DNA from 3 places in the Bacillus sp. XB1 genome. Region 3 is predicted to be linked to each of the others. Evidence: riboswitches for the same ligand, from Rfam matches in the RefSeq annotation. Region 3 holds a riboswitch; each other region holds the start of a gene.
The links. A riboswitch is a leader RNA that binds a small molecule or an ion and turns the genes downstream of it on or off. The one in region 3 is predicted to bind S-adenosylmethionine.
Positions count from the first base shown of each region.

Region 1: another riboswitch for S-adenosylmethionine. It lies ahead of ACK1U5_RS22580 (bifunctional O-acetylhomoserine aminocarboxypropyltransferase/cysteine synthase); the one in region 3 lies ahead of ACK1U5_RS24260 (methionine ABC transporter ATP-binding protein).
Region 2: another riboswitch for S-adenosylmethionine. It lies ahead of ACK1U5_RS26520 (ABC transporter permease); the one in region 3 lies ahead of ACK1U5_RS24260 (methionine ABC transporter ATP-binding protein).

Region 1 is NZ_JBNRIL010000003.1:276,549-286,621, reverse strand. Features, by position in the region: gene ACK1U5_RS22620 (GGDEF domain-containing protein) at 22-1,080, shown strand; gene pdxK (pyridoxine/pyridoxal/pyridoxamine kinase) at 1,167-1,991, opposite strand; gene ACK1U5_RS22610 (GAF domain-containing sensor histidine kinase) at 2,126-3,697, shown strand; gene ACK1U5_RS22605 (response regulator) at 3,718-4,365, shown strand; gene ACK1U5_RS22600 (FMN-dependent NADH-azoreductase) at 4,557-5,183, shown strand; gene ACK1U5_RS22595 (transcriptional regulator YeiL) at 5,244-5,915, opposite strand; gene ACK1U5_RS22590 (YjjG family noncanonical pyrimidine nucleotidase) at 6,023-6,718, shown strand; gene ACK1U5_RS22585 (chloride channel protein) at 6,764-7,993, opposite strand; SAM riboswitch class I at 8,315-8,419, shown strand; gene ACK1U5_RS22580 (bifunctional O-acetylhomoserine aminocarboxypropyltransferase/cysteine synthase) at 8,512-9,810, shown strand; gene metA (homoserine O-acetyltransferase MetA) at 9,794-10,073, shown strand, end outside.
Region 2 is NZ_JBNRIL010000007.1:64,814-74,886, forward strand. Features, by position in the region: gene ACK1U5_RS26505 (ABC transporter ATP-binding protein) at 1-151, opposite strand, end outside; gene ACK1U5_RS26510 (ABC transporter ATP-binding protein) at 148-1,158, opposite strand; gene ACK1U5_RS26515 (ABC transporter permease) at 1,115-2,119, opposite strand; gene ACK1U5_RS26520 (ABC transporter permease) at 2,136-3,053, opposite strand; SAM riboswitch class I at 3,190-3,295, opposite strand; partial or broken gene ACK1U5_RS26525 (DUF3951 domain-containing protein) at 3,465-3,690, shown strand; gene ACK1U5_RS26530 (hypothetical protein) at 3,707-4,210, opposite strand; gene ACK1U5_RS26535 (multidrug effflux MFS transporter) at 4,472-5,731, opposite strand; gene ACK1U5_RS26540 (DUF3981 domain-containing protein) at 5,849-7,567, opposite strand; gene ACK1U5_RS26545 (MFS transporter) at 7,646-8,179, opposite strand; gene ACK1U5_RS26550 (FAD-binding oxidoreductase) at 8,176-9,612, opposite strand; gene ACK1U5_RS26555 (hypothetical protein) at 9,679-10,073, opposite strand, start outside.
Region 3 is NZ_JBNRIL010000005.1:22,375-32,447, reverse strand. Features, by position in the region: gene gatA (Asp-tRNA(Asn)/Glu-tRNA(Gln) amidotransferase subunit GatA) at 1-53, opposite strand, end outside; gene gatC (Asp-tRNA(Asn)/Glu-tRNA(Gln) amidotransferase subunit GatC) at 69-359, opposite strand; gene ACK1U5_RS24295 (YiaA/YiaB family inner membrane protein) at 501-737, opposite strand; gene ACK1U5_RS24290 (MarR family winged helix-turn-helix transcriptional regulator) at 969-1,451, shown strand; gene ACK1U5_RS24285 (ArsA family ATPase) at 1,528-2,709, shown strand; gene ACK1U5_RS24280 (DUF3926 domain-containing protein) at 2,702-2,893, shown strand; gene ACK1U5_RS24275 (HXXEE domain-containing protein) at 2,955-3,422, shown strand; gene ACK1U5_RS24270 (MetQ/NlpA family ABC transporter substrate-binding protein) at 3,587-4,441, opposite strand; gene ACK1U5_RS24265 (methionine ABC transporter permease) at 4,463-5,128, opposite strand; gene ACK1U5_RS24260 (methionine ABC transporter ATP-binding protein) at 5,118-6,137, opposite strand; SAM riboswitch class I at 6,261-6,366, opposite strand; partial or broken gene ACK1U5_RS24255 (cysteine hydrolase family protein) at 6,609-7,173, shown strand; gene pruA (L-glutamate gamma-semialdehyde dehydrogenase) at 7,424-8,971, opposite strand; gene ACK1U5_RS24245 (TSUP family transporter) at 9,124-9,894, opposite strand; gene ACK1U5_RS24240 (CamS family sex pheromone protein) at 9,991-10,073, opposite strand, start outside.

The DNA.
Region 1 (10,073 bases), on a different contig from region 3:
GAAAAGTAGGGAGATTATTTTATGTTAAGGGACTTATTTGTAAATACAACAATTATTCTTTCCTTTATTTTTATTGGGGGTCAGCTTTTAAGGGATAAGCCGTTAAAAGAAGGATTCTCTTTTGGGCAGAAATGTGTAGTAGGCATTTTTACTGGGATACTAGGTATAGTATTAATGTATTTCAGTGTTCGTGTTGGTACCATTCTATTGGATTTACGCTATTTAGCTGTTATTCTAGCTGTTATTATTGGAGGACCGATAGCGAGTACCATAACAATTGGTATGATTTTAGTAACTAGGCTGTTGTTTATGGATTATTCATTAGCTTCTCAAGTGGCTTTTTATACAATCATTGCGATAGGAATAGGGAGTATCTTTATTTCGCGCATGAAGCTTTCTTTAGGGGGAAAGTGGGTATGGTTACACACATATATTTTATCTATTCTAATCCCAGCGTTATATATATGGTTAATTAAAGAGATCCACATAGTGGGATTATATTTAATTTCTAGTATTATTACAGGTTACATAACATTCATAAGTGCAAATTATGTTTTACAATCCAATGAGTTATTTCAAAAGATGAAACAATACGCAACGATAGATGCATTGACAGGTTTAGGAAACGTAAGACAGTTTGATTTAGAGATGAATCGTCATATTAGTAATAAGAACATGAAAAATGATTCGTTTTGTTTACTACTTATAGATATTGACCACTTTAAGTATGTAAATGATACGTACGGGCATCCTGCAGGGGACGAAGTGCTAAAACAAGTAGGATGTATTTTACGAGAAACTTCACAATTTCCAGATTTGGCTTTTCGAAAGGGTGGAGAGGAGTTTGCGCTTTTGATACCGAATAAGGGATTAGCTTACGGAATTCGTATGGGCGAGCAAATTCGTACAGCTGTTGAAAGTCACCCATTTCAATTGTTAGATGGAACGAAAATAAAAATTACAGTTTCGGTGGGGGTTTCAGAATATGAAGAATCACCGGAGAAATTTATTCAAGCGGCGGATGATGCGTTATACTACTCGAAACGAAATGGTAGAAATAAGGTCAGCTCTGTATCTTAAAGATAAGATGACCAGAAGACATAAAGCTTATAAAAAACACTCACAGAGGCAATGTATGAACTTTGTGAGTGTTTTTTATTTATATATTAGACAAGCTCTTTTGATACAACAAATTTACGATATGCACCATGGTGAGTTGGACCTACGTATTCGTTAATTTTGAATGAGTAACGAATAGCAGCCGTGATGAATTCTTTAGCAGTTTTTACTGCTTCTTTCACAGGTTTTCCTTTTGCAAGTTCTGCTGTAATTGCAGCAGAATATGTGCAACCTGCGCCGTGTGTATTTGTCGTATCAATTTTTTCTGATTCTAGAAGGTCGAATGTTTCTCCATCATATAGGACGTCGATTGCAGTTTCCGTACCAAGTTTGCTACCGCCTTTAATTAGGACGTATTTTGCACCTAAAGCATGGATCTTTTTCGCTGCTTCTTTCATGTCTTCAAGAGAATTAATCTTTACGCCACTTAATTGGTAAGCTTCAAATAAGTTTGGTGTTACAACTAATGCCTTTGGAACAAGAACGTCACGTAAGCAGTCATTCGTTTCAGGATGTAATGCTTCATCAGCACCTTTACATACCATAACAGGGTCAACTACTACATTATTGAAATTGTGCTTTTCGATTGTTTCTGCAACCATTTCAATAATTTCTACTGATCCAAGCATACCTGTTTTTAAAGCGTCTACGCCAACACCTTCAATTGTTGTTTCTAATTGTGGTTTTAATGTAGAAGCTGGGATTGGAAATACGTTATGTGCCCAACCGTTATGTGGATCCATCGTTACGATTGTTGTAAGAGATGTCATTCCGTATACGCCCAGTTCTTGGAATGTTTTTAAATCTGCTTGTATACCAGCACCGCCACTTGTGTCAGAACCAGCGATAGTAAGTGCTTTATTTAATGTCATTATGAAAGCCCCCTCGAGTGATATAATGAAAACTATGTTCTCACCATTATATCAATGTTACGAATAAGTACAAAGTGAAAAGTAGATGATTTATTTTAAGAGCTATTTAAAATCTTGTATGCAGGAGACTGAGTATGTTTCGAGATAATCGTACAAATGAATTAGTTATATTAAAGGAAATTGCAGAAACATTAAATACATCAAATGATACATATCATGTATTGCAAGCTGTCCTAGAGAAATTACTAAGTGTAACAGGTTTAACGACAGGATGGATTTTTCTTGCGGATGAAAATGGGAAGTATACGAAGTTAATTGACTATCAATTACCAGAGGCACTGACATATGAAAATAAACGCCCGATGTGCGAAGGTGAATGTTGGTGTTTACGAGGTTTTGTAGATGGAAAATTAGAGAGAGCCGTTAATATTATTGAATGTAAAAGAATTAATAATGCAATTGAATATAATTGGGGAGATACGGAGGGCATTCTTCATCATGCTACGGTTCCTTTAAAAGCTGGGGGAGAAAAATTTGGGGTGTTAAATGTTGCAAGTCCGGGTAAAACACATTTTTCAGAAGAAGAATTAGTATTACTCCAATCGGTTGCTTTCCAAATTGGTACGGCTTTAAAGCGAACAAAATTATATGAAAATGAAAAGAGAAGAGCACATTATTATGTGAAATTAGAGCGTTTCATTCAAGATTTAAAAACGATTCATAAGTTTAATGTACTACCTGAAAAAGTGGTAAATCACGTAGGTGAAGTATTTCAATGGAATCAAGTAGCGCTTTTTATTAGGGAGGAAAAAGAATTATCTCTGCGAGCGTCTTACGTTCAGGAAGAGTTACAAGAGGATGTAAAAGAGGCGGCCAAGAGGGCGTTAGAACAAGATGAACCAGTTCTAATAAAACATCAAATAGGACATAATGTACATCTAAATCGAGCTGTTATTGCTACACCAATACATATTCAAAACCATATATTTGGTGTTTTATGTGTTAGCTTGAATAATGGAGAGTTTGATGCTAATACAATAGACGTAATTCAAGCATTATCGAACCATGTTTCGTTAATAATAGAGAATTTGAGGTTAAACGAGCAGCGCCGTGAACTTGTACGAATGGAAGAAAGAAATCGGTTAGCAAGAGATTTACATGATTCTGTTTCGCAAAAATTATTTTCATTAACCTTCATGACAAAAGGCGCCGAGGCAGTTTTAAAAGGTAAAAATGAAAAGGTAGATCAATCTTTGCATGAGATGCGTGAACTTGCGCAAGGAGCTTTGAAAGAAATGAGGACATTAATTTGGCAGCTTCGTCCGGCGGGATTAGAAAAAGGATTATTGCCAGCTCTAAAGCAGTACGGTGAAAATTTGGGACTGAAAATTAGGGAGCAAGTTACGGGTGTTCGTGATTTACCTCGTGTAGTAGAAGAAGCTTTGTGGCGCATAGGCCAAGAAGCACTGAACAATGTAAGTAAGCATGCAGGTGTAAAAGAAGCGACGATTTATTTTACAGTGAATGAGAAAAATGTATCATTAGAAATAGTTGATCAAGGAAAGGGATTTGTGGAAAAGAATATAAAAGAAAAGAAATCACTAGGTATGACTACGATGCGTGAAAGAGTAGAATTAGTTGGTGGAACAATTAAAATTGTAAGTAGTAATAAACGAACGAGCGTAAAAGTAAACGTACCATTATGATGTGAAAATGAGGGAAGTTTGTGAAAATAAAAGTATTGTTAGTTGATGATCATACAGTCGTTTTAAAAGGATTAGCATTTTTCTTAAGTACACAGGAAGATTTAGAGTTAGTTGGAGAAGCGAATAATGGGAAAGAAGCGTTAGTGAAAGTAGGAGAAACAACTCCCGATGTTATATTAATGGATTTATACATGCCTGAAATGGATGGTGTTGAGGCGACGGCATATATTAAAAAAGAGTATCCAAATGTGAAAGTAATTGTATTAACTAGCTTTTCTGATCAGGCGCATGTGTTACCTGCATTAAGGGCTGGAGCAAGTGGGTATATTTTAAAAGATGTAGAACCAGATCAGCTTGTTGAGGCTATTCGAAGCGCATATAAAGGTAATATTCAATTACATCCGGATATAGCAAATGCTCTTCTCTCTCAAACATTACCTGTAGAAGAAAAGGAAGAAGAACCTTCTATTCAAGTGGATGTGCTAACAGCGAGAGAAAATGAAGTATTGCAGCTATTAGCAAAAGGGATGAGCAATAAGGAAATTGCATCGGTTTTAGTTATTACAGAAAAGACAGTTAAGGCGCATGTAAGTAGCATTTTGAGTAAGTTGAATTTATCTGATCGTACGCAAGCGGCATTATATGCAGTGAAAAATGGAATTGTATAAGACGAAAGTCGTAAGACCAAGTTCGCCTTTGGAAGGTGGACTTTTTTTATGAAAAAATACGTCTATGTGAGGACGAAATTGTCTTTATATAAAGATAAAATATGTTTGTAAGCAACAAAACAACAATTACAAGGGATACCTTTTTTGAAAGCATATAACAACATAAGAGTGAGTACTAGGAGGAATAAATAATGGCAACAGTTTTATTCGTTAAAGCAAATAACCGTCCAGCGGAACAAGCGGTTAGTGTAAAATTATATGAGGCATTTTTAGCAAACTATAAAGAAGCACACCCAAATGATACAGTAGTAGAACTTGATTTATATAAAGAAGAATTACCATATGTAGGCGTAGACATGATTAATGGTACATTCAAGGCAGGTAAAGGCTTTGATTTAACAGAAGAAGAAGCAAAAGCAGTAGCAGTTGCTGATAAGTATTTAAATCAATTCCTAGAAGCTGATAAAGTTGTTTTCGGCTTCCCATTATGGAACTTAACGATTCCAGCAGTATTGCACACATATATTGATTATTTAAACCGTGCTGGTAAAACGTTCAAATATACGCCAGAGGGTCCAGTTGGCCTAATCGGAGATAAGAAGATTGCATTATTAAATGCAAGAGGCGGCGTATATTCAGAAGGTCCAGCAGCTGAGGTAGAAATGGCTGTTAAATATGTAGCAAGTATGATGGGCTTCTTCGGCGCAACAAACATGAAAACAGTAGTTATTGAAGGACATAACCAATTCCCAGATAAAGCAGAAGAAATCATCGCTGCAGGTCTTGAAGAAGCAGCTAAAGTAGCAAGTGAATTTTAATTAAAATTATAATCGTCACTCGAAAAAACAGTATTAACGTTTACATGTTAATGCTGTTTTTTATATTTTTAGTTCATCAGCAAGTTTTTCTAATGTATTTCGATCTTGTATATAATATGTTCGGCCTTCTTTTCTTAAATAATTTTGTTGGCAAAACTGATTTAATATATATAAAAGATGACGGTAGCTGACATTTAAATATTCCGAGGCCTCGGTATGCTTTTCTATATAACAATTATTTTGCTCTGTTAATAAAATAAAAGCAGCTAATCGATTTTCAAAAGGATAACTATAGTTTTTTGCGTAATTTTCAGTGCGAGTAATTGTCTTTTCTCCAATAAATTTACATAAGTGCTGTAAAAACGTTGCATCTTGTAATAAAAGTTGCTGACAATCTTTAAGAGGAAGTGCCAAACACACACAATCTTCTAGTACTTCAACGGACTTAGTAATATTTTCTACTCCTATTAATCCTAATTCCCCGATAAAAGATGGTGCTTGAATAAAATTAATTAATGAAACCTTCCCGTTTTTATGACTCATATATATTTTTGCTTTCCCAGAAATTAAGTAATAGAGATAAGGGAGAGCATTTCCTTCGCTACATATCATCTCTTTCGTTTGAAAAGAATGCAGCTCTACATATGGCAAGACATGAAATGAAAATAGGGTATGGAATTGATGGATTCGCATGTATTGATAAATTTCTTCCTCATTTTTGCTGATTTTCATATTTTCACCCCTATGTATAGTATGAGATATCTCCTATTATCTTTACAAGAAGGAATGATACGATTTATGTAAATTTGTTTTTGTAGAAAAGAGAGTGTGATGAATTTATGAAAAAATATAAAACGTTGTTATTTGATGTAGATGATACATTACTAGACTTCCAAAAGGCTGAAAAAGTGGCTTTACGGGTGCTTTTTGAAGAGAAGGGAATCCCTTTAACAGACGAGATAGAGGCTCGTTATAAAAAAATAAATAAAGGTCTTTGGGATGCTTTTGAAAAAGGGGAACTATCACGCAATGAAGTTGTAAATACAAGATTTTCTCTGTTGTTTAAAGAGTATGGAGAAGAAGTAGATGGAATATTATTGGAAAATAATTATCGTAACTACTTAGAAGAAGGAAATCAACTCATGCAAGGTGCGTTTGAATTTATAAATCAAATTCAAGGAGAGTATGAATTGTATATAGTGACAAATGGTGTTTCTAAGACGCAAGATAAACGTTTACGTAATGCAGGTTTACATTCATTATTTAAAGATGTTTTTGTTTCGGAAGATACAGGTTTTCAAAAGCCGATGAAAGAGTATTTTGATTATGTTTTTGAACGGATTCCTAACTTTGCACCTGAAGCAGGGCTGATTATTGGGGATTCATTAAGCGCTGATATGAAAGGTGGATATGTAGCGGGAATTGATACTTGTTGGTTTAATCCAGAAAGGAAATTAAATGATAGTGGGATTATACCGACATATGAAGTGCATAATTTTGAGGAGTTAGAAGCGTTATTAAAGCAGCATGTGTAATAAAAAAATAGGCAGTGGAGCTTTTATCCCCACTGCCTATTTTTATTAATTTTTATTTTCGTTATGTTTTGGGAGCGGAAAGGCATTCCCGATAGCAGCTGCACCAAGCATGGGCAATAGTAAATTAAGCGGGAAAAACATAAGTAATAGTAATGTTATAGCTATTGGCTTTCGTAACGCATAGCTTGAAATTGCTGTCGTTACGATGGCAACAGATGCTACTGGATCTATAGGAAGAATAGATGCTACAGCGTATCCGATACTTGACCCGGAAAATATAATTGGGAAGATATGTCCACCTCGCCACCCTGTGTTCAAACAAACGGCAGTAATGCACAACTTTAAAATCCCTGAAAGAAGTAGTATCCAAAAAGATAAATGGCTCCATTCAACAACTAATTCTTTTAATTGATGTTCCCCTGAAAATAATGTGTACGGAAGAAAAGTTCCCGCAATTCCTAATAAAATACCACCGATAATTCCGAGTGTCAGTTTGTATTCCCTAAAAGGGTGAATTAACTTCTCTAATGTGAATTCTAACTTGAAATAAAAGAAACCAACTATAGCACCGATACTAGCAAGTGGAAGAAATGCGATCCATTCATTGAAAGAAAGTGCACCTTCCCCGAAATCAACAATAAAGGATCCACGATTATCGAGTTTACTCAGTAGTAAATAAACAGAAAAACCTGCGAAAGTAGTAGTTAAGTATACAATCGCCTTTTTTCCTTTAGAAAAAGCAGCAATTTGTTCCCCCTCATTTTCATTTGGTGCTAAATAACCGAATAATGGTGCGTTAAAAATGACACTTAAAGTAGCTCCAATTCCGATCTCGGTTAGCTCATTCATACCCTTTAAGGCAAATTTAAAGCGATCCCCTACCCATGTGCACAGTCCGCCTATAATTCCAACTAGTGCGGCTTCTGGACCAAGACTAGCTCCGAAAATTAAAACAATAATCGCTGTTAAAGTAGCCTGATGGACAAAGCGATATTCGATTCGACCAGTTTTTTTATATTCAGCCATCACTTCAGGCATAAGGCGTGGGTATGTACCGAAATGTTTTTGTGATAGACCAACAAGGACCCCGCCAATTATTGTTACGCAAAGGGTGTAATAAGAGGGAAAAGAGAGAACTTCAGGCAAGTATCCCCAAATAAAGTGGATTCCAATATTTATTGTGACTAAAAATAACCAGACTGTAGCTCCTACTATAGATCCTAGAAGAATGCCATATAGAGCAAGTATGTACTGCATATCTTTTTTATTTGTCATGTTATACCTCCGTTATGTAAATCTTAGTAGGTAAAAAAGTGAAATATACTAGTGAAAAATGGATTGAATATATATAGTATCTTTTTGAGAAGATGGCCTATTCAACATATAGGCTAACTTTAGGGGAATTTGAATTTATAGGTTAAATTACTTATTTAATTTTATAGATTGATTTGAGGTTTTTAAAGGTCTTTTTTGAAATAGACTAGAATATATTTCTTTTGTTGCTTTATATGAAACTGTTAACATTTATTTTAGAACATTCAGAAAAACTGTTTGACATTAGGAAATTATTGCTATAAAATCAACGGTAATTGCATAGTCTTATCAAGAAAAGGTGGAGGGACAGGCCCGATGAAACCTTGGCAACAGCCGTATAACGGAATTGTGCCAAATCCTGCAGGTAGTAATCCTGAGAGATAAGAAAGAGCCTTTAGAGCGTGTTTTCAAACTGCTCCTTTCTTGTTTTCAGGAAAGGGGCAGTTTTTTATTTTGTATAAAAGAAAGGAGAATGAGAGATGGGAGAATCATGGGGAAAAGGAACAATTTGTGTGCAAGGTGGCTATACGCCAAAAAATGGTGAACCACGTGTTTTACCACTTTATCAAAGTACAACATATAAATACGATACTTCAGATGATTTAGCAGCCCTATTTAACTTAGAGGCAGAAGGATATATTTATACACGTATTGGAAACCCTACTCTAGCCGCATTTGAGCAGAAGTTATCAGATTTAGAAGGCGGTGTAGGAGCTGTTGCAACGGCTTCTGGGCAAGCAGCTATTATGCTCGCAGTTTTAAATATTTGTAGTAGTGGGGATCATTTACTTTGTTCTTCAACGGTTTACGGGGGAACGTTTAATTTATTTGGAGTGAGTTTGCGTAAACTGGGTATTGATGTTACGTTCTTTAATCCAAATTTAACGGCAGATGAAATTACGGCGCTTGCTAATGACAAGACGAAACTTATCTATGCAGAATCGTTAGGAAATCCAGCGATGAATGTTTTAAATTTTAAAGAATTTTCAGCTGCTGCTAAAGAATTAGAGGTACCTTTTATCGTTGATAATACATTAGCAACTCCTTATTTATGCCAGGCGTTTGAACATGGGGCAAATATTATTGTTCATTCTACGACGAAGTATATCGATGGGCATGCGAGCTCCTTAGGCGGTATTGTAATTGACGGTGGAAACTTTGATTGGACAAATGGAAAGTATCCTGAACTTGTTGAACCAGATCCAAGTTATCACGGTGTAAGTTACGTTCAAAACTTTGGTGCAGCAGCGTATATTGTGAAAGCACGTGTTCAGCTATTAAGAGATTATGGAAATTGTATGAGCCCATTCAATGCATATATTAGCAATATTGGCTTAGAAACATTGCATTTACGAATGGAACGTCATAGTGAAAATGCTCTTGCAGTTGCTAAGTGGCTTGCTAGCCATGAACGTATTGAATGGGTGAATTATCCGGGCTTAGATAGTAATGAAAATTACTCATTGGCACAACAGTACTTGAAAAAAGGCGCTAGTGGTGTTTTAACTTTCGGTATTAAAGGCGGATTAGAAGCAGCAAAAGAATTTATCGCAAATGTAAAACTAGCAACTCTTGTAACGCACGTAGCTGATGCACGAACTTGCGTTATACATCCTGCTAGTACGACGCATAGACAATTAAATGCTGAAGATCAGCGTTTAGCTGGTGTTACATCTGATTTAATTCGTTTATCAGTTGGTATAGAAGATGTTTCTGATATTATTGCAGATTTGGAAGCAGCTCTAGTTGGGGGCAAAACACATGCCGATCATAATTGATAAAGATTTACCGGCTCGCAAAGTGTTACAAAAAGAAAATATTTTTGTAATGACGAAGGAGCGAGCGGAAACACAAGATATACGCGCTTTAAAAATTGCTATATTAAATTTAATGCCAACGAAGCAAGACACAGAGGCGCAATTACTTCGCTTAATTGGAAACACACCGTTACAATTAGATGTTCATTTGCTTCATATGGAATCACATCTATCTCGTAATGTAACGCAAGAACATTTAACAAGCTTTTATAAAACGTTTCGTG
Region 2 (10,073 bases), on a different contig from region 3:
GTGTTGTTTTTCCTGAACCACTTTCACCAATAATGCCAAGTGTTGTTCCTTTCGGGATAGAAAGTGATATATCTTTTAACGCTGTGATTTCTTTACTTTTACTTCCATATGTTTTCGTTACTTGCTTTACAGTAATTAAATCTGTCGTCATGAGGCATTCACCTTCTCTTTTGATTTCGCTTTATTATGCTCCAGAACATGCTGCCAGCAATGTGAACTATGCTCCTTAGAATACGTTGTTCTCTCTGGGAAACGATGAATACATTCTTTTATGGCTACTGGACAACGATTTACAAAAGGACAACCAAAGCTATTTAATGTTTCAATGGAAGGTGTCGTTCCTTCTATAGCACGTAATACCTTTTCGGAAACATCCATATTCGGAATGGCTTGTAATAAGCTTTTCGTATATGGATGTTTAGGAGAACCTATTACCTCCTGTATCGTTCCTTTTTCAACAACACGTCCCCCGTACATAACAACTACTCGATCAGCTACCTCACGTACAAGTGCCAAATCATGTGTAATTAATAAAATACTCGTATTTTGTTTTTCTTTTCTTTCTTTTAATAGCCCCATAATTTGTTTCTGAATCGTTACATCTAACGCTGTTGTCGGCTCGTCTGCAATTACAAGCTTTGGATGACAAGCAAACGCAATTGCTAAACAAATACGTTGCCTCATCCCCCCGCTTAATTGATGTGGGTACTGTTCAAAGCGTTTCTCTGCTTCATGTATCCCTAAATCTGTTAACAAGTTAATCGCAATTCCCTTTGCCTCTCTTTTCGACTTTTTCCCATGTTGCAAAATTACTTCTGTAATTTGTTTGCCTACCTTCATCGTTGGGTTTAAAGATGAAAGCGGATCTTGAAATATAAAGGAAATATCTTTTCCGCGAATTTGATTCCATTCTGATTCTTGTAAATTCGTTAATTCCTTTGATTGGAAAGATACATTTCCATCATCGATATGAATTAATTCTTGATTCAAGCCGATAATGGATTGTGCTGTAACACTTTTTCCTGAACCACTTTCTCCTACAAGTGCAACTATTTCACCTTCGTTAATAGAAAAGGAAACATGTTTCACAATTGCTTGCTTACTATCCTCTTTTTCAACGGCTAACGTTACGTTTTCTAAAGATAAGATTTGTCCCATGTTTTTTCTCCTTTCGATTCCGTTTGACGATTTTTGGATCAATTGCATCTTGCAAACCATCACCAATTGCATTAAATGCGAACATAATGAGTGCAATCATGATTGCTGGGAAAAATAGCTGCCACCATTCTCCGCTCAATAATGTCCCGAGTGCATCATTCGTCATCGTCCCCCAACTTGCCGCTGGTGATTGTACCCCAAGTCCTATAAAGCTTAAAAATGATTCTGAAAAAATAGCTGCTGGAATTGTAAATGATAAATTGACGATAATAATCCCTGTTAAATTCGGAATTAAATGCCCATATATAATTTTCATATGTGATGTACCTAATCGCTCTGCTGCAATAACAAACTCTCGTTGTTTTAAAGACAATACTTGTGCTCGAATGAGACGAGCCATTCCAATCCATCCCGTTAATGCAAGGGCGATAATAATGGTGAAAAGACCTGGTTTCATAACAATTAATAGTAAAATAACAATTAATAAATATGGGATGCCGTATAATACTTCAATTCCTCTTATAATCCACTCATCAATTAACGTTCCAAGGCGATTACGCCCTCTCACATATCCACTAAATCCACCAATCAGTACACCGAGCCCTATATCGAGGGCAGCTGCTACTAATCCAACTGTTAGTGAAATCTTCCCACCAGCCCAAGTACGTGCCCAAATATCTCTCCCTAGATCATCTGTTCCAAACCAATGTTCACTACTCGGCGGTAAATTTGTTGCCTCTTTTACTTGTTCACTCGCAGTAAATGAAGTTAAACTTTCGCCAATAAGCGAGAAAACAATAATTAGCAATAACGTCACTGTTCCTAAAACTGCGATTGGATTCGATATAAACTTACGAAACACTTCTTTCTTTCTGCTAATCGTTTGCTGATTTTTATTTATCGTTAATTCTTTTTTCTCTTCATTTGTTAATAACTGGTCATTAATTTCATAAGCCCCCATCTAAACATCCCCCTCCTTACGTAATAGAACGAATACGTGGATCAACAATACGGTGAATAATATCTGTAATGAAAATACAAGTAATTAATAATGCACTATAGAAAATTGTTGTTCCCATAATCACCGGATAGTCTCGGTTAAAAATACTATCTACAAAATATTTTCCTAGGCCAGGAATTGAAAAGATTTTTTCAATAACGAAAGTCCCCGTTAAGAGTCCAGCCATTAACGGTCCAACAAATGTAAGTACTGGAACAATCGCATTTCGAAGAGCGTGTCTTATAATAATCTTCTTAATTGGTATGCCTTTTGCTCTTGCTAACTTAATATAATCACTCTGCAGTACTTCGATCATATTAGAACGAACAAACCTTGTAATCACTGCGATTGGCCCTAACGCTAACGCAAAGGATGGCAATACTGTATGTTCGAATGTTCCCCAAGAGGCTACTGGTAAAAGCTCGAATTGAATAGCGAATACTTGTATAAATAGTGGTGCTAAAATAAAACTTGGAATAGAAATACCTAGAATTGCGAGCAAACTCACACTATAGTCAATTACTTTCCCATGATATAGAGCAGCAAATGTACCTGCAGCAATTCCGACTAACAACGAAATAACAAGTGCTTGTAGACCAATAATTGCTGATGGACCAAAGCCAGTTGTTATAATTTCTGATACACCTTGCCCGGTTGATTGAACAGATTCACCAAAATCAAAATGAACTACACCGTCTAAATAAGCCACATATTGATTCCACAACGGTTCATCAAGGTGATACTTCGCTCTCATGTTTTGGATCACTTCTTCAGGAAAGATTTTTGCATCTGATGAAAATGGATCCCCCGGAATAATATGCATAATTAGAAATGTCACCGTCGTAATAACCCATAGCGTGAACACCATAACTGATAATTTTTTAATTACATACACTTCAATAACCCCCTAAACACATATATTTACTTAGTTTTATGAACGTACTTTTTCCATTACTCCCTTTTCTCTTTTTAGAATACAAAAAGCCTTGATCTTAAAAAATAAGATCAAGGCTTAATAAACAAAGGCCCATCACTTATCTTTCAAGACTTGCTTGCTGGAATTAGCACGGTGTTCCTACTACAGAACCCGCTGCTGAGGTGTCATAGGGCCAGTCCCTCTACCTCTCTGGATAAGTAAATTGCTATATTATTATTTGGTTCAAATTGTATATTTCGAATTATAATTCTGAAAAAATGAAAAGTCAATCAAATTGGGTATATTTAGAAAAATCAGTTTTTAATCCATTTATCGAAATTACATTTTTCAGCTTATAATAAAAAGAAATGATGTTAAAGGAGTTATAAGATGGACCCCTTACTTCTTGCTACTATAGGATTACCCTTAACAATCGTTATACTTGTCATCATCGGCTTCTATAAACTCTTTATTAAAAAGAAACGTATTACTTTTTTATACTCCTTTCGATAATATTACCGGGCAAACTATTTCCGAATTTCACGAAGAGCAGAAGGTATTAGTATCCGAGGATGAAGATGAAGATGAAGACGGAGATGGTAATAAGAAAAAATAACCTTGCACAGGCAAGGTTATTTTTTCGTTTCTGCTTGAAAACGTTTATAGTATGTCGATGCTGTTGCAAAATTAATTTCTATATCACGAATCAACGATGAATCTTCTTCTTTAGCTAACTTCTGTAATTTTTTCATTGCTTGCTCCGATTCATTCAAGAAACCAACATATACTTCATGTTCTTGCTCTTTCGACTTCGGAACACGAATTTCTTTACGTATATGATCAATATCTTCTAACATGCTCGTTGTTACCTTTTGCACATCTTCTTTATATGTAGCAGTCGTTATTTCCTTACCGCCCTTTTCTTTTGCTACTTCAAATAACTGCAGTGCTTTATTAATTTCTTTATTCATTTTCATATCGTATTTTTCATGTACTGCACGGTATTCTTTCATCTCTTCTGTTTGTTCTGTAGATTGCTCTACCTTTTCTTTCGGTTCTTTCGTATCTTTATTTCCATTACATCCTGCTAGAAGGAGCATTCCTCCCATTACGGCAATACCCAAAACCTTCTTCATCTCTTCTTCTCCTTTTATCTACAACTATTACTCATTATAGTTTCTTTTATCTCCACTTGTTATTATACCGAGAACATCCTACTTTTTACACTTAAGACGACACCGTAATATATATACCAACATGTTTGTCACAGTATCGTCACTTTATACAAATAACTTTTGCAATGCTTTACTACATCACCTTACAAAACTGTATGAGGTATTTCAAAGAAATGAAAAAAGAACTGATTCAAACATTCCCTTTGAATCAGTTCTTTTTTGTTAAGCCTCTAGATTTTGTTTTTGCTGCAGTTCAAACTGTTTCTCACTTCTTCTGGCCATAAATAGATAACATAACACTGCTCCTACTTCACAAAGCGCAATAACAATACCCATCGGTAATGCTGTATTACTTCCACCGATACCTACTAGCGGAGCAACAAGAGCTCCTGAAATAAACTGTAATAAACCTAATAAAGCTGATGCTGTTCCTGCAGCTTGTTTCTGATTTCTCATCGCTAATGAGAACCCAGTTGTTGATACAACCCCGACACTTGATACGACAAGGAATAACGAACATAAAACACCAATTAAACCTATTCCTAGTACGATTGTCAGTAGTAAAGATAGGCCACCAACAGCTGCGATAATAATACCCGCAACAAATAATGTCTTCTCATTCACTTTCCCCGCTAAACGACCCGTTACCTGACTAGCAATAATAATACCGATGCCATTAATCGCAAAGAATAAACTAAATTGCTGTGGTGATGCTCCGTATATGTTCTGCAACACAAATGGTGAGCCCGAAATGTATGCAAACATTGCCGCTGTTACTAATCCTTGTGACAATGCATATCCCATAAATAGACGGTCCTTTAACAATTTTCCGTACGTCGCCAAAGTCCCTGACAAACCACCTGTTTCTCTTTCTTCAGGAGGTAATGTTTCACGCAATACAAAAGTAGCTGAGATTAACATGAATACGCTAATTGCTCCAAGAACGATGAAAACACCGCGCCACGTTGTAAACTGTAACAATTGCCCCCCAATAATCGGTGCCAAAATAGGTGCTGCTCCGTTTACTAACATAAGCAGTGAGAAAAACTTCGTCATTTCAGAACCTGAGTACATATCTCTTACCATCGCACGTGATATAACAATCCCGGCTGATCCTGAAGCTCCTTGTAGGAAGCGCAATAATACTAATGTCCAAATAGATGGCGCAACAGCACAAAGTAAAGAAGAAGCAACATAAATAATAAGAGCAATAATAAGTGGTTTGCGTCTTCCGTAAATATCACTAATTGAGCCAACAAATAATTGCCCTACTGACAACCCAAGCAAACAAGCTGTTAATGTAAGCTGCGCTAGGGATGCACCTGTTTGCAAGTCATCCGTTAACTTCGGTAATGAAGGCAAATACATATCAATAGATAATGGCCCAATCGCCGTAAGTGTCCCTAATACAAGAATCATCCACAACCTGTTTGCCTTTACAGGTTTATATATTTCGTGATTAACTTCATTCACTTTTTCAATTCACCCTTTCCTATACACACTGAATCGTAACAATTATAGTTACATCATAAACATACGTCAAGTACAGTGCATTTTCCTCTTTCATAATGTAAAAAAAGCGATAGAAATTCTACCGCTTTACTTTTTCACATTGCTATTCGTAAATTTAGATACCGAGGCCATCGTCTCTCCCGTATCTAAATATGTAATTTGAATTGGATCTCCTACTTCTGTAAACATAGCATATGGGAATTTCTTCACTGGTATCATAAATACCTTTTGTTCATTCTCTAAAAGTACGTACACGATTGTATTTTCACCAGATTTTTCTTTATATACACGTTGTACAATACCTTCTTTTTGCGCTTCTTTTCCTGTTGAGGTTGGTCTAAATGTATCACCATTACCGCTCATTACGTTTTTATAATTCTCAAGCGCTTCTTTCTGCGAAGAACCTGTCGCAAATATTTTTGCATTAGCAGCATATACAACTGTATGCGCACGTACTAGGCCTCCGTCATCAACAACCGGAATAATCCAAGCTGGTTTACCGTATACGTTATAAATGACAGGCATTGTCCCATGCCATTTCTCTCTCTTAAAGGAATTATCTACTACTTCTGTAGCTGCTGAACCATCCATAATCCCCTTTACTTCTTTTCCATTATAGTAATATAGCTTGCCTGTGCGTGCATCTACTAATGAATAGCCTAGAGCTGAATCTACTCCTTCTTTTGGAGAAGTAAAGTCTGTAAAATAATACAGTGTTCCATCTTTACCAAAGATCGGGGTCACGCCTTCTTTCGTTCCCCACTCAGTCGGAATTTTCATATCTGTTTGCGAGAATTTCGTATTCCAAAATCCGTGAATATATTTGCCAAAGTACGTATTTAACGTAGATGCAGTCTCATGATTTAATACACCATCAACAAATTTAGGTGCCTTTCCTTTATCATATCTTTTCACTTCACCTGTTTGTGCATCTACTACGACAACACCTTCTACCTCAAATCCAGATCTTCCTGAAATAAATTCACCATACGTCATTGTATAATATGGTTTTCCTTTATCATCAACCTCAAATTTAGGTTTTCCTTTAAAGATTAAATTTGGTTCTGCTTGCCTTACCACACGCTCTAAATTATTACCAAAAAACATGCTTGGCACATATTTCATTTTATAACCGAGGTGCAGTTTCGCTTCCGCATCAGGATTCGTACCTGACATCGTTACGTACCCTGGAATTGTCTCAGCTTTACGCGCTTTAAAAAATCCTGAAACTTCAATCGGCGCTACATATAAAGCCTCGCCGTTTACCATTTGTGGCGTTAATTCTCCTAGCTCAAAATAAGCTACTTTTGGAATATCACCAAATACTTTTTTCATCTTATTCTCCGCTGTCTTTGGCGGCACTGTAAACGGCTGGTCATTTTCAGTAAATGGCTCTGAAATATCTTTCTCTACCTTAACAACAGAATCATATTTCTTTTGCGAGATTACTATATCGTGCAAATAACCAAAGTAGCCGTAACTTGCGAGTAAAATAAACATTAGAAGTCCTTTTAATGTACCTTCTAATTTCCCTATTTGATCTTGTGAAAATAAAACAAGCCCAATTAAAATTGCTACTGCAACAGAATAATGAGTAAGAATCGAATCTACTCGATCATCAATTAGCCAAAAGTATTCATAGATTGCAATACCTATCCAAAATAAAACAGGAATAACTAAAATAGATGATTTCTTACCCTTTACAACCTTCTTATCTCCCTTCTTATCCACTGCTCGAAGCTTACTACTACTTCTTGTCCATGGAATCAAAAACAAAGTAAGAATAGCTAAAACTACAAATTTCATCAAAGGCACTGTCCCCTTTTCTTTTGTATTCCCTTTTAGTATAACAAATAAAGGTTATTAAGGTGAAAATAGGAATAGTTATATTTTTTTACTACTTAATACAATCCCGCTCACTACATATAGAATAGATGCAATATAAAAAATTGTACCAATCGTAAAGAAATCTACTAAATATCCCGTGGCAATAACCGCTACTGCTCCGCCAATGGATGTCCACACATGGTATTTTCCAATCTCATAACCAGCCTTTTCCTGCGCAACCTTTCGTGCTAACGAAGTCTTCTCAGTATTACGCTGCACAGCACCTAAAACGCCCATTACAATTTGAAGAATATACACATGCCAAACTTCCGTGGCAATTGGAAAGCAAAGCATTAAGATTGCCATGGACCAAGCGTATATGATTAATAATTTTTTATCCCCTACTTGATCAGATACCTTTCCCACTAGTGGATATACAAGTGCTGATGTTAAAGCAAATAAGCCATACGCCCAGCCAAATTGCGAGAAGCTATTTCCAACGTTTCGAAGCAATAATATATAAAAAGGAAATACCATACTTCCTGCCATCATGATGATACTTTGCGAAGCCACAAATCTTCTATATGTCATTTCGTATACTCCCTATAAAATAAATTCACAAATCTCTCTTCTGAATCTATTTCCTTCTTTTTCTTGAGAAATTCTTCAATGCGAGGATATGCCCTCTTTAACTGCTCTTTCGTTGGATAAGAATAATACGGCAAATAGTAACTACCATTATGCTTTAAAGTAACATCAATCATCTTTCGAATGACATCCTCTGTTTTCTTTATCTCACTCTCTGAGCGTCCCTGGTTAATCAAAAGAACCAGCGCAAACATATCATCTTTCGCATAGGACAAAACTGCATTTTCATTCTTTTCCACGTAACGAATCGTAATGTTGAGTAAATTAAACTCATCTTCATTTAATACGTTACGTAAATCATCTATATACTCTGTGAAAGCATCTATAGGCACAAAGTATTCTTGTAACACTTCGGTCCTATTTGGATTTTCATATTCCATAAAAGCACTATCTGATCTCATAACATTATTACGCGTCTCATACTTTCCATCTGTACGTTCAAAATAACCTCTTTGTATATCCCAAAATGTATTCTTTCCCCAATCACTATAACGTGATAACCCAAGTAAAAATTTCGGTGCAGCTATAATATTTTCTTCCTTTAATTCACTGTACTCTTCTCTCATATTTTGATTTTGTGCCAAAGTATAATCTGTCACATACATCTCTTTTAAAAATGAATTTGGAGCAACAGAAATACGCGCTAAGTGCATACGAACATTCTCATCTCTTTTCACTTTCTCTTTGAAATAAGATGCGTATTCTTTATAATCTATCATTCTCGTGTGCATTTCATATAATTCATCATCTGTTAACTTCAGCGTCACATCTAAAATAACTCCAAATAAACCGTAACCCCCAATGACATATGGAAATAACTCTGCATTTTCTTCTCTACTTACATTACGTACCGTGCCATCTGCCATTAACAATCTAAATGAATCTACTGTATCAATCAGTGCCTCATGACGAATATCACGCCCGTGTACATTTACACTTAATGAACCGCCAACAGTAAAAATATTTTGAGACTGCATGACCTGTACCGCAAGGCCATAAGGATTTATTTTCTTCTGAATATCATTCCAGGTGACACCACTTTGAACTGTAATCCGCTTCTTCTCTGGATCAAATTCTAATATTTTATTATATCCTTTCATATCGAGCATCGTGCCATTCGGATAATATGTCTGTCCTCCTTGGCTATGTTGCATGCCTGCAATGGAAATTTTCTCTCCTGAAACTTTTGCATCTCGCACTAATTTTATTAACGAGTGCTCTTCCGTAGCACTTTCAACACGTTTTATTTTTGTCGGAAGCAATTTACCTACATCACTCATAATAGGATGATCAATTTGTTTTTTATACGTATGTACAGACGTTGCAAGCAAAACCGTATATGCGACAATGACCGCTGCTATCTTTCTTTTTTTCAAAGGACACTCTCCTTATTAGCAACAAAAAGAGATACCCTTTCTTTCAGGTACCTCTCTTGACAGTGATTACTTTGCTGCTGGCAATTGTATTGGATCAAATTTATCATACGATGTAAACTTTGCATCCGTAATAATGTGCGCTTTATCCTCACCATTGCTACTCATAACCATATCTATCTTTGCTGATTCATATTTAAAATCTTTTGTAATAATATATTCCCCATCTATTTCTTCTATCTTTGCATTTTGGCCTTGTAGCATTTGTTTCTGCTTTTCATCCATACTAGCTAGCATACTCTCTGTCTCTTGCCCTTTTAATGCAAACTTCAGCTTATAATTATCTCCAATTTTCTCCATCTTCACTTTATTTAAAATTTCCGATGGAATCTCTAAATTATCTACCATTCCTTGAGTCGCGTTCATTCCGTTAGCATTCAATTGTTCCTCTGGTACAGACATAA
Region 3 (10,073 bases):
TTGCTGTTTAACTTCTTATGTAACTCTGATACTGAATGATCAAATAATGACATCGAAATTCCCCTCCTCTATTCTAATACTGCTGGAACACGGATTTGATTATCTTTGTGATCCGGTGCATTTTTTAATACTTCTTCAACTGGTAAACCTTTTTCTGGTACATCTTCACGCATAACATTTTTCATAGTTAATACATGAGTTGTTGGTTTTACATCTGTTGTATCTAATTCATTTAACTGTTCTGCAAATGTAACAATTGCATCTAGTTGTTTTTGAAATTTTTCTGCTTCTTGATCAGTAATTGCAAGACGTGCTAAATGTGCTACGTGCTTTACATTCTCAACGGAAATTCTTGACACGGCTAGGCCACCTCCATAATATATCGTTCAATCTACAATACTATTGATGATACCAAATTTTCAGTACTTCAAGCAAGTCAACACAGAGTACTTACGCCATTTTTACATAAAAAAAGAAAGGCAAATGCCTTTCTTTACAATTTACTCTTTATCTAACGGTTTATTTTTCGGAAATCTCTCGTTATCTTCTTCATTATCACGAATTGTTTTTTGTAATACAAAACAAGACATCGTTAAAAATAATGTTCCAATTAAATAGTATCCTTTTACACTAAGCGTTTCATCTAACGTATAAATCCCAATTAGCATACCTGAAAGCGCACAAACAAATGAAGTCCATGCTAAAAACGTGAACGCTTGCGTATTACGTCTTCTCATCGTTCTCCCCCTCGTTAGCTGTATACCCATTATAGATAAGTATATTTACCATGATGGATTTTTATGTAAATTCTAGTTTTATATTTATAAATCTATCATAAAAGAATACTATTTTAAAGAAAGTTTTCTGCCTAATCTGAAAAAACAATTAAAATCATTGACAATTATTTCTATTCTACATAAAATAAAAATAAATATTACGAACCTCGAAATATACGGGAGTGGAATTAATTGTTGCAATATGAACATTTTTTAGACTTACTGCTAGATAACGCCAAGAAACTTTTCTATCCTGAAGAATGGGTAAGCCTAGATTTAACACTTTCTAAAACAGAAGTATTTTGTTTACTTTGGATGGAACGAAATACAGATATTACAATGACGAAAATTGCTGATCTTCTTGATATACCGATGAGTACAACAACGGGCGTTGTAAATCGCCTTGTAAAAAAGGGATATATTGAACGCTACCGTGATGAAAATGACCGACGTATTGTATTAATTCGGTTAACAGAAAACGGCGTAATGCTCGTTCAAGAAGTAAAACAAAATGCGGCCCATTACTTTAGCTTAGTAACAGAAGCATTATCAGAAGAAGAAAAAGCATTCTTACTACAAATCTTCCAAAAAATCATGAATCACATCGCTACGTCACAGCAGAAAACAGAAGAAAAAGTTTCTACACCTAAAATGAAAAACATTCCGATTGAATAAAACCCTGTCTGGGTTTTTATTCAACTATTTACTTCGACACTCGTAATATTCGACATTCGAAACAAAGGGGATATGAATGATGAGAATTATCTTGTATACAGGTAAAGGCGGCGTAGGAAAAACTAGCATTTCAGCAGCAACAGCAATTCAAAGTGCGAAACAAGGATTAAAAACATTAGTAATGAGCACAGATCCTGCTCATAGTTTAGGAGATTCATTTGGTATAAGGCTATCTTCTGAACCACTAGAAATTCGTGAAAATTTGTGGGCACAAGAAATTAATACGATTTATGAAATGGAAAAAGGCTGGGGAAAATTACAGAAATATATTACACTACTCTTCACTTCCAAAGCAGCTGATGATATTACAACAGAAGAGTTAACGATGTTTCCTGGTATGGAAGATTTAATTAGCCTACTTCGCGTACTCGATTATTATAAACAAAACACATATGATGTTATTATCATTGATTGTGCTCCAACAGGAGAAACATTAGCAATGCTAAGCTTTCCAGACATGCTCGGCTGGTGGATGGAAAAATTATTTCCTATTAAAAGAAAAGTTTTAAAAGTCGTTCGTCCTGTAGCTCAACCACTCCTTGGTGTCCCTCTTCCAACCGACGATATTATGGACGAATTAACAAGTACACTTGAACAGCTCGGAGAAATGAGAGATATTTTATCAAATCGAGAAGTAACAAGTATCCGCATCGTTGTAAATCCTGAAAAAATGGTCATTAAAGAAGCCCAGCGTAGCTTTACTTATTTGAATTTATACGATTATAACGTAGATGCTATTATGATTAACCGCGTCATCCCTAACACTGTCACCGATCCTTATTTTCAGGCATGGAAAGATACACAGAAGAAATATACAACATTAATTCAAGATAGTTTTCAACCCCTTCCTATTTACGAAGCTCCAATGTTTGAACAAGAAGTTGTTGGTTTGTCTATGTTAGAACGTGTAGGAGATTCTTTATTTAAAACTGATCATTCCCCTACAGAAGTGAAATTTAACGGGCGCACTCAATATGTAAAAAAGGATGGCGATGAGTATATTTTCGTTCTGTCCATTCCCTTCTCAAACAAAAGTGAACTTTCCTTAAATCAAAAAGGTGATGAACTTATTATTCGAGCGGGTTCTGTTAAACGGAACATCACGTTACCAAAAACATTAACACACCTTTCTATTCAAGGAGCAAAATTTGAAGAAGATATACTAAATATTCGGTTTGGAGGTGTAGTACATGCATGAGGAATTACTACGAAGGGTAATTCGTACAAAAGTAAAAGTCGGGATGCATATATTAGAAGAGCTACCTAATCCAATCCAACAATCAGCTAAGCAAATATTAAATATTTTACAAGAGGAACTAGCTGCTTATCTGAAAGAACGAGAGCATCATGAAGTTAATTTAAAAAATATCATAATTGAATAACCATCTCTGTATAGAGGGCCTTTTTTAGGCTTTCTATACTTTATTGGAGTGATGTAAATTGATGAAAAAACATTCCACTACTATATTCTGGATCATTCCCTTATTATTTTTCATTCATAACCTTGAAGAAGCTTTCCAAATGCCACAATACCTTGCTAATCAATTTTCAATCCGTCTTATAACTAGCCAACAATTTTTCATCGCCATTTCCGTATTAACAATCTTTGTATTACTTATCGTCTTTCTATATCAACTTAACTTCTTGTCTTCTATATGCTGGATTATTTTTATACAAGGGGCCATCTTCTTCAACTCTGTTCAACATATTATTTTGTTTTTCATTTATCGCTCTTATAACCCCGGCGTAATATCAGCATTTTTCATTACTCTCTTTTCTATTTTCTTTTTTTTATCAAAAAAACACTTAATTCATCCAAAGCAATTCGTAATTACACTCCTTTTCAGCTTATTTTCTTATCCCATTATAATTTGGATCACCTTACTGTTCGCTAGCTATTTTCATTCATAAAAAAAGACCAGGAAAACTCCTGGTCCATTACTCTACTTAACAAACATTGGATTCTACGTTATACAAAATTGGAAGGTACAGAATTAGGGTTTGTTTGTTAAGTTTATATGTTGAACGAACTAACAGCGGAGGGGTTCCTTCTGTTAGTCCATTAAACCCAATGATTATTTTACGATTTTTTCAAGCTCATCAAGTGAAAGATCTACTGAAATGGAACCATCATTTGTTTCTTTCTTAATTGCATCTGTTACTTCTTTTGAATGATATAGTTCAATTACTTTTTTTAATGTTGGATCATCTTTATCCTTCGTACGACCTGCAAAAATATTAATATATGGCTTCGCATTTTCATTGTTTGGATCTTCTAAGAAAATAGGATCCTTCGCTGGATCTAATCCAGCTTGACCAGCAACACCGTTATTAATAACTGATGCTGCAACATCTTTTAACACACGAGGTGTTTGCTGTGCGATAACCGGTGTAATTTTTAATTTCTTCGGATTTTCAGCAATACCACTTGGATCTCCAAATAGACCAAAGTCTTTTTTAAGCTTTAATAATCCAGCTGCATCAAGAAGTTTTAATGCACGTGCTTGATTCGTTGGATCGTTTGGAATTGCAATTTCTGAACCATCTGGGATTTCATTTGCTTTCTTATATTTTTCAGAGTATAAACCCATTGGCGCAATTTGCGTTGTACCAACAGCTGTAATATCTAACTTATGCTCTTTTTTAAATTGCTCTAAGAAAGCAATATGCTGGAATGAGTTTAATTCAATATCTCCATCAGCTAACGCTTTATTTGGCGTTGTGTAATCAGAGAACTCCACCAGTTTAATCTTAATCCCTTCTTTTTCAGCTTTTTTCTTCAAAATTTCCCAAGCGTCTCCATCCGTTCCAGTTACACCGACGCGAACTACTTTTTCTTTCGCTCCTGCACCCGTGTCTCCACTTGAGCAGCCGCTTAATGCTGAGACTCCTACAATTGCTGATAATGCAAATGCTAAAATTTTCTTCATTTTCTTTTCCTCTCTTCCTTTTTATGATCTGCGTAACAAGACTTTCGCAAAGTAGTTTCCTAAATTTTGAGCTATCTGTACGAGAATGATAAGTAACACGACCGTTACGAACATAACTGATGTATCAAAACGTTGATAACCATATGTCATTGCCAAGTCACCAAGACCGCCACCACCGACAAGCCCAGCAACTGCAGAAAATTCAATTAAACCAACTGTCATAAATGTGACACCTAAGATTAATGGTGCTAACGCTTCTGGTACAAGGATTTCAAAAACAATTCTAATTGGCGAGGCGCCCATTGCTTGCGCTGCTTCAATTACTCCTTTCGGAACGGAAACAAGGTTTGTTTCAACCATTCTAGCAATACCAATTGATGCGACTAACGTCATCGGGAAAATTGCCGCTGCTGTTCCAATCGTCGTTCCGATAACACTTCTTGTTAGTGGACTTAAGGCTACTAAAAAGATAATGAATGGTACCGGGCGAATTGTATTAATTATGATGTTAAGAATAGAAAAGACCCATTTATTTTCTAAAAAGTTTCCTTTTCTCGTTACATATAAAAGTAAACCTAGAGGTATACCCAGAATTGTGGCGAATATAAGGGTTACAATTACCATTAAGAGGGTATCCCCCGTCGCATCTAGTATGCGCGGCCAAAATATACTCCAATCAACTCGCATGAGCTTCTACCTCCTTCAGCTGCACTTGCAGTCTTAGATGTTGTAATGCTTTTTGAATTTCCCTCTGCTCACCTTGCAACTCTACAAGAAGATTTCCAAATAGCACATTTTGAAGTTCAATAATATTTCCGTACAGTACATTTACATCGACGTTATAGTTTTTTGCGATATATGATAGTACCGGTTGTCCTGTCTCCTCACCAGTAAATGTTAGACGATAAATTTGACCACCATTTTGAATTTTCGCTAGAACACTTTCCGGTAAATGATCATTAATGACAGAACGTACAAAGTTTTGAGTCGTCTTTGTTTTTGGTTGCGTGAAAACATCAAACAGTTTTCCTTCTTCAATAACTTTCCCCTTCTCCATTACAGCTACACGGTGACAAATTTCTTTCACAACATGCATTTCATGTGTAATAAGAAGAATTGTTAAATTGTATTCTCGATTTACTTTCTTTAATAAGTTTAGAATTTCTGTCGTCGTTTCTGGATCTAAAGCTGATGTTGCCTCATCACATATAAGAATATCTGGCGATGTCGCAAGTGCTCTAGCAATGCCCACACGCTGCTTTTGCCCACCTGATAGCTGCTCTGGATAATAGTTTGCTTTATCTTCTAACCCTACAAACTTCAGCAGTTCATTTACTCTTTCTTTTATCTCATTCTTTGGTACTTTCGCTAACTTTAATGGATAAGCAATATTTCCAAATACTGTTCTTGAATTAAATAAATTAAAACTTTGAAAAATCATTCCAATTCTTTGTCTCAGTTTACGTAATTCTTTCGTCGATAATGATGTAATGTCTTTATCATCTATTGAAATCGTTCCTGCCGTCGGTCTCTCTAACATATTTACTAAGCGTAATAACGTACTCTTTCCAGCGCCACTAAAACCGATAATGCCAAAAATTTCGCCTTTCTCAACTGATAATGTTACATCCTCCACCGCATGAACAGATTGCCCAGCTGATTCATACACTTTACTTACGTTGTTAAAAGAAATCATTTTTCCCCCTCCTATATGCTGTAAAAACTTGAAGTAGAGCTTTCGAGGTAAAATAAAAAGTGCTCTCCTTCTTATCAACCATAAAGATAAGAAGGAGAGCACTTATATGTACTCATTCACATCTTCTCATCTTCCAAGCCTTTATATGGCTTGCTGGAGTTAGCACGGTATTAAAAAACCCGTTGCTGAGGTATCGTAGGGCCAGTCCCTCCACCTCTCTGGATAAGAATGTATCGATTTAATTGTCATTTAATTAATTCTCATTATAGAACTCAGAATAATAAGAGTCAATACATTTTTTAGAAAAATATTAATTATTCATTTATTAAAATTTTCAGATGAAAATTCATGAGAAAATAGTAACTTTCAAGGTTATTTAAAATTCTTCTTCCTCATATTTTTAAACAGGAGAATCCTCTCCACGAATTGAATAAATTTATTTGAATATGAAACTCGGAGGCAGATAAATATATGAAAACAGCTCTTTTACTCGTCGATATTCAAAACGATTATTTTCCAAATGGAAAGATGGAATTGCGTAATCCAGTAGAAGCAAGCGAATATGCTAATCAGTTATTACAATACTTTAGAACAAACAGCGAACCTATTTTTCATATCCAACACGTAGCTATAAAAGATGACGCTACTTTTTTCCTACCTAATACAGAAGGTGTACATATTCACGAAAGCGTACGTCCACTTAGAGAAGAAACAGTTATAGTCAAACATTATCCAAATAGCTTCCGAGAAACTAATCTTCTAGAGCAATTAAAACGTTTTAATATTGAACATGTCGTTGTATGCGGGATGATGACTCATATGTGTATCGATGCAACAGTAAGGGCTGCATTCGATTTTGGCTTTCAATGTACCGTTATACATGACGCTTGTGCTACAAAAGACCTTTCTTTTAAGAACGCTACTATACCAGCTGTTTATATTCACAATACAATTTTAGCTAGTTTAAATGGCGTATATGCAAATGTAATAAGCACGCAAGAATTTTTAGCTACATAAAAAACACTCCTTTCAGTGAGCAAAACCGAAAGGAGTGTTCCTTGTCGAACCATAGATTTTCTTTCAAATTGTATTATACAGGAAATTCTCAAAATGAATACTAAAAAATATGACTAATAAGTCAACTTTTCTCATTATTTTATTTCTGTTTACATGTTTATCCCGCTATTAATAGGTTTTAGCTCATTCTCTTCGAACGACGGTAATATATGGGGGTTCAATTTTAAAAGGAGCTCTTCACATTCTGTGAAGAGCTCCTCTACTATTTCTTATAAAGTTTCAGAAGTAGTTTTTGCTTGCATGTGAAGTGCTAAGTAATCAGGTCCACCAGCTTTAGAGTCTGTACCAGACATGTTAAAGCCACCGAATGGTTGGTAACCTACGATTGCACCAGTACATCCACGGTTGAAGTATAAGTTACCAACGTGGAAGTCTTCGCGTGCTTTTTCAATATGGTCACGGTTGTTAGTAATAACAGCACCTGTTAAACCGTATTCCGTATTGTTTGCAATTGCAAGTGCATGATCGAAGTCTTTCGCTTTACAGAATGCTACTACTGGTCCGAAGATTTCTTCTTTCATTAAGCGAGCATCTTCTGCAACGTCAGCAACGATTGTTGGTTGGATGAACCAGCCTTTAGAATCGTCTCCTTCGCCACCTGCTAAGATTCTACCTTCTTCTTTACCAATTGCAACATAGCTCATTACTTTATCAAATGCAGCTTGGTCATTAACAGGACCCATGTTTGTACCTAATACTGCTGGGTTAGCAACTGTTAATTCTTTTGTTAATTCAACAGCACGATTTAATACGTGATCGTATACATCTTCATGGATTACTGCACGAGAACATGCAGAACATTTTTGTCCTGAGAATCCGAATGCTGATGCAACGATAGACTTAGCTGCTAATTCAAGATCTGCTTCTTTATCAACAACGATTGTGTCTTTACCGCCCATTTCAGCGATAACGCGTTTTAACCAAATTTGTCCTGGGTTTACTTTCGCTGCACGCTCATAGATGCGGATACCTACATCACGAGATCCCGTGAAGCTTACGAAACGTGTACGAGGATGATCTACTAAGTAGTCACCAACTTCAGAACCGTTACCTGGAACGAAGTTTACTACGCCAGCTGGTAAGCCAGCTTCTTCTAATACTTCCATAAATTTCGCTGCTACTACAGGAGTTGTACTAGCTGGTTTTAGTAATACTGTGTTACCAGAAACTAAAGCAGCTGTTGTCATACCTGCCATAATTGCGAATGGGAAGTTCCAAGGAGAAATGATAACACCTACTCCTAATGGAATGTAAGAGAAACGATTATATTCAATTGGACGGCTTTCTACTGGAATACCGTCTTTTAATTTTAACATTTGACGACCATAATATTCCATAAAGTCGATTGCTTCTGCTGTATCAGCATCTGCCTCATTCCATGGCTTACCTGCTTCTTTTACAAGAATAGCAGAGAATTCATGTTTTCTGCGACGAACGATTGCTGCAGCACGGAATAAAATGTCTGCACGCATTTCTGGCTTTGATTTTCTCCAAGTTTGGAATGTTTCATCCGCTACTTGCATTGCTTTTTCAGCTAACTCACGGCTTGCTTTTGAAACACGACCAACAAGTTCCTCTTTATTTGCAGGGTTTACAGAAACAATTTTGTCTTCTGTAGTGATTTTTTCTCCCCCGATAATTAATGGATAGTCTTGTCCAAGATAAGATTCTACTTTCTTTAAACCTTCTTCAAACGCTAATTTGTTAGCCTCCACTGAAAAATCTGTAAATGGCTCATGTTTGTATGCTACTACCATTTTTTTAGCCTCCCCTTAGAAAAACGTTTACATTTTACAACATTATTCTACACGATAATTTAGATTTATTCAAATATTCCTAGACTTATATTTTAAAAATTAATAAATTTTTAAAATATAATAAAAAAAGAGATTCATACATGCGTATGAATCTACAAAATATGAGTATATTCCAAAACATTTTTCCCAATCAATAATATAGTAACTAATAAAAATAAAGTCCTTACATATCCAACACCTTTTTGAACCGCAAACTTCGATCCAAAATAAGCACCTAAGATCATTGATAACCCCATGATAATACCGTATTCAAAATGAATTATGTCTAAGAATAAAAAAGTAATTAAAGATACAATATTACTAACAAAGTTCAAAAGTTTTCCAGATGCTGCCGCTTGAATAAAATCCAAGCCAATTAATAAAAATGCAAAAATTAAAAACGATCCTGTCCCTGGTCCAAAAAACCCATCATAAAATCCTATCATTAAAATAGCAAAGAAAAATATTAATGTTTTTCTTTGCGTCATCTTCTTATAGGTAGACACACTTCCCCAATTCTTTTTTGCAATAATATAAATAGCAATAAATACCAACATTACAAGTACTAATGGGCGTAAAATATCCGATGGAATAAATTTTACTACTAAAGCACCTGCAACAGCTCCAACAATAGTTAACGGGATTAACTTTCCTACAATTTTAAAATCAACTTTTCCTGATCGAATGAAATACATCGCACTCGTAAACGTCCCCATTGTTGCCGCTAATTTATTCGTTGCAATTGCCGAAGCTGGCGATAGGCCAACAAACATAAGTGCAGGAAGCGAAATTAACCCTCCTCCTCCAACAACGGAATCAATAAAAGCTGCTAAAAAACCGAATGCAATTAATAAAATAATGACTTGAAAACTTAATTCTTCCATGAGCTTTACCCCTTACCCCTATTTTTTACAACATTTTAAATTATAACAAAATTACATAAGGAAAAAAGCTGTTCCATAGAGGAACAGCCTTCATATTTAATCTAAAATTTTCACAAGTGGTTCATCTTGTTTTGCTTCACGTATAATAATAGCTTCTGGGCGTTCTACAGATTTAATCG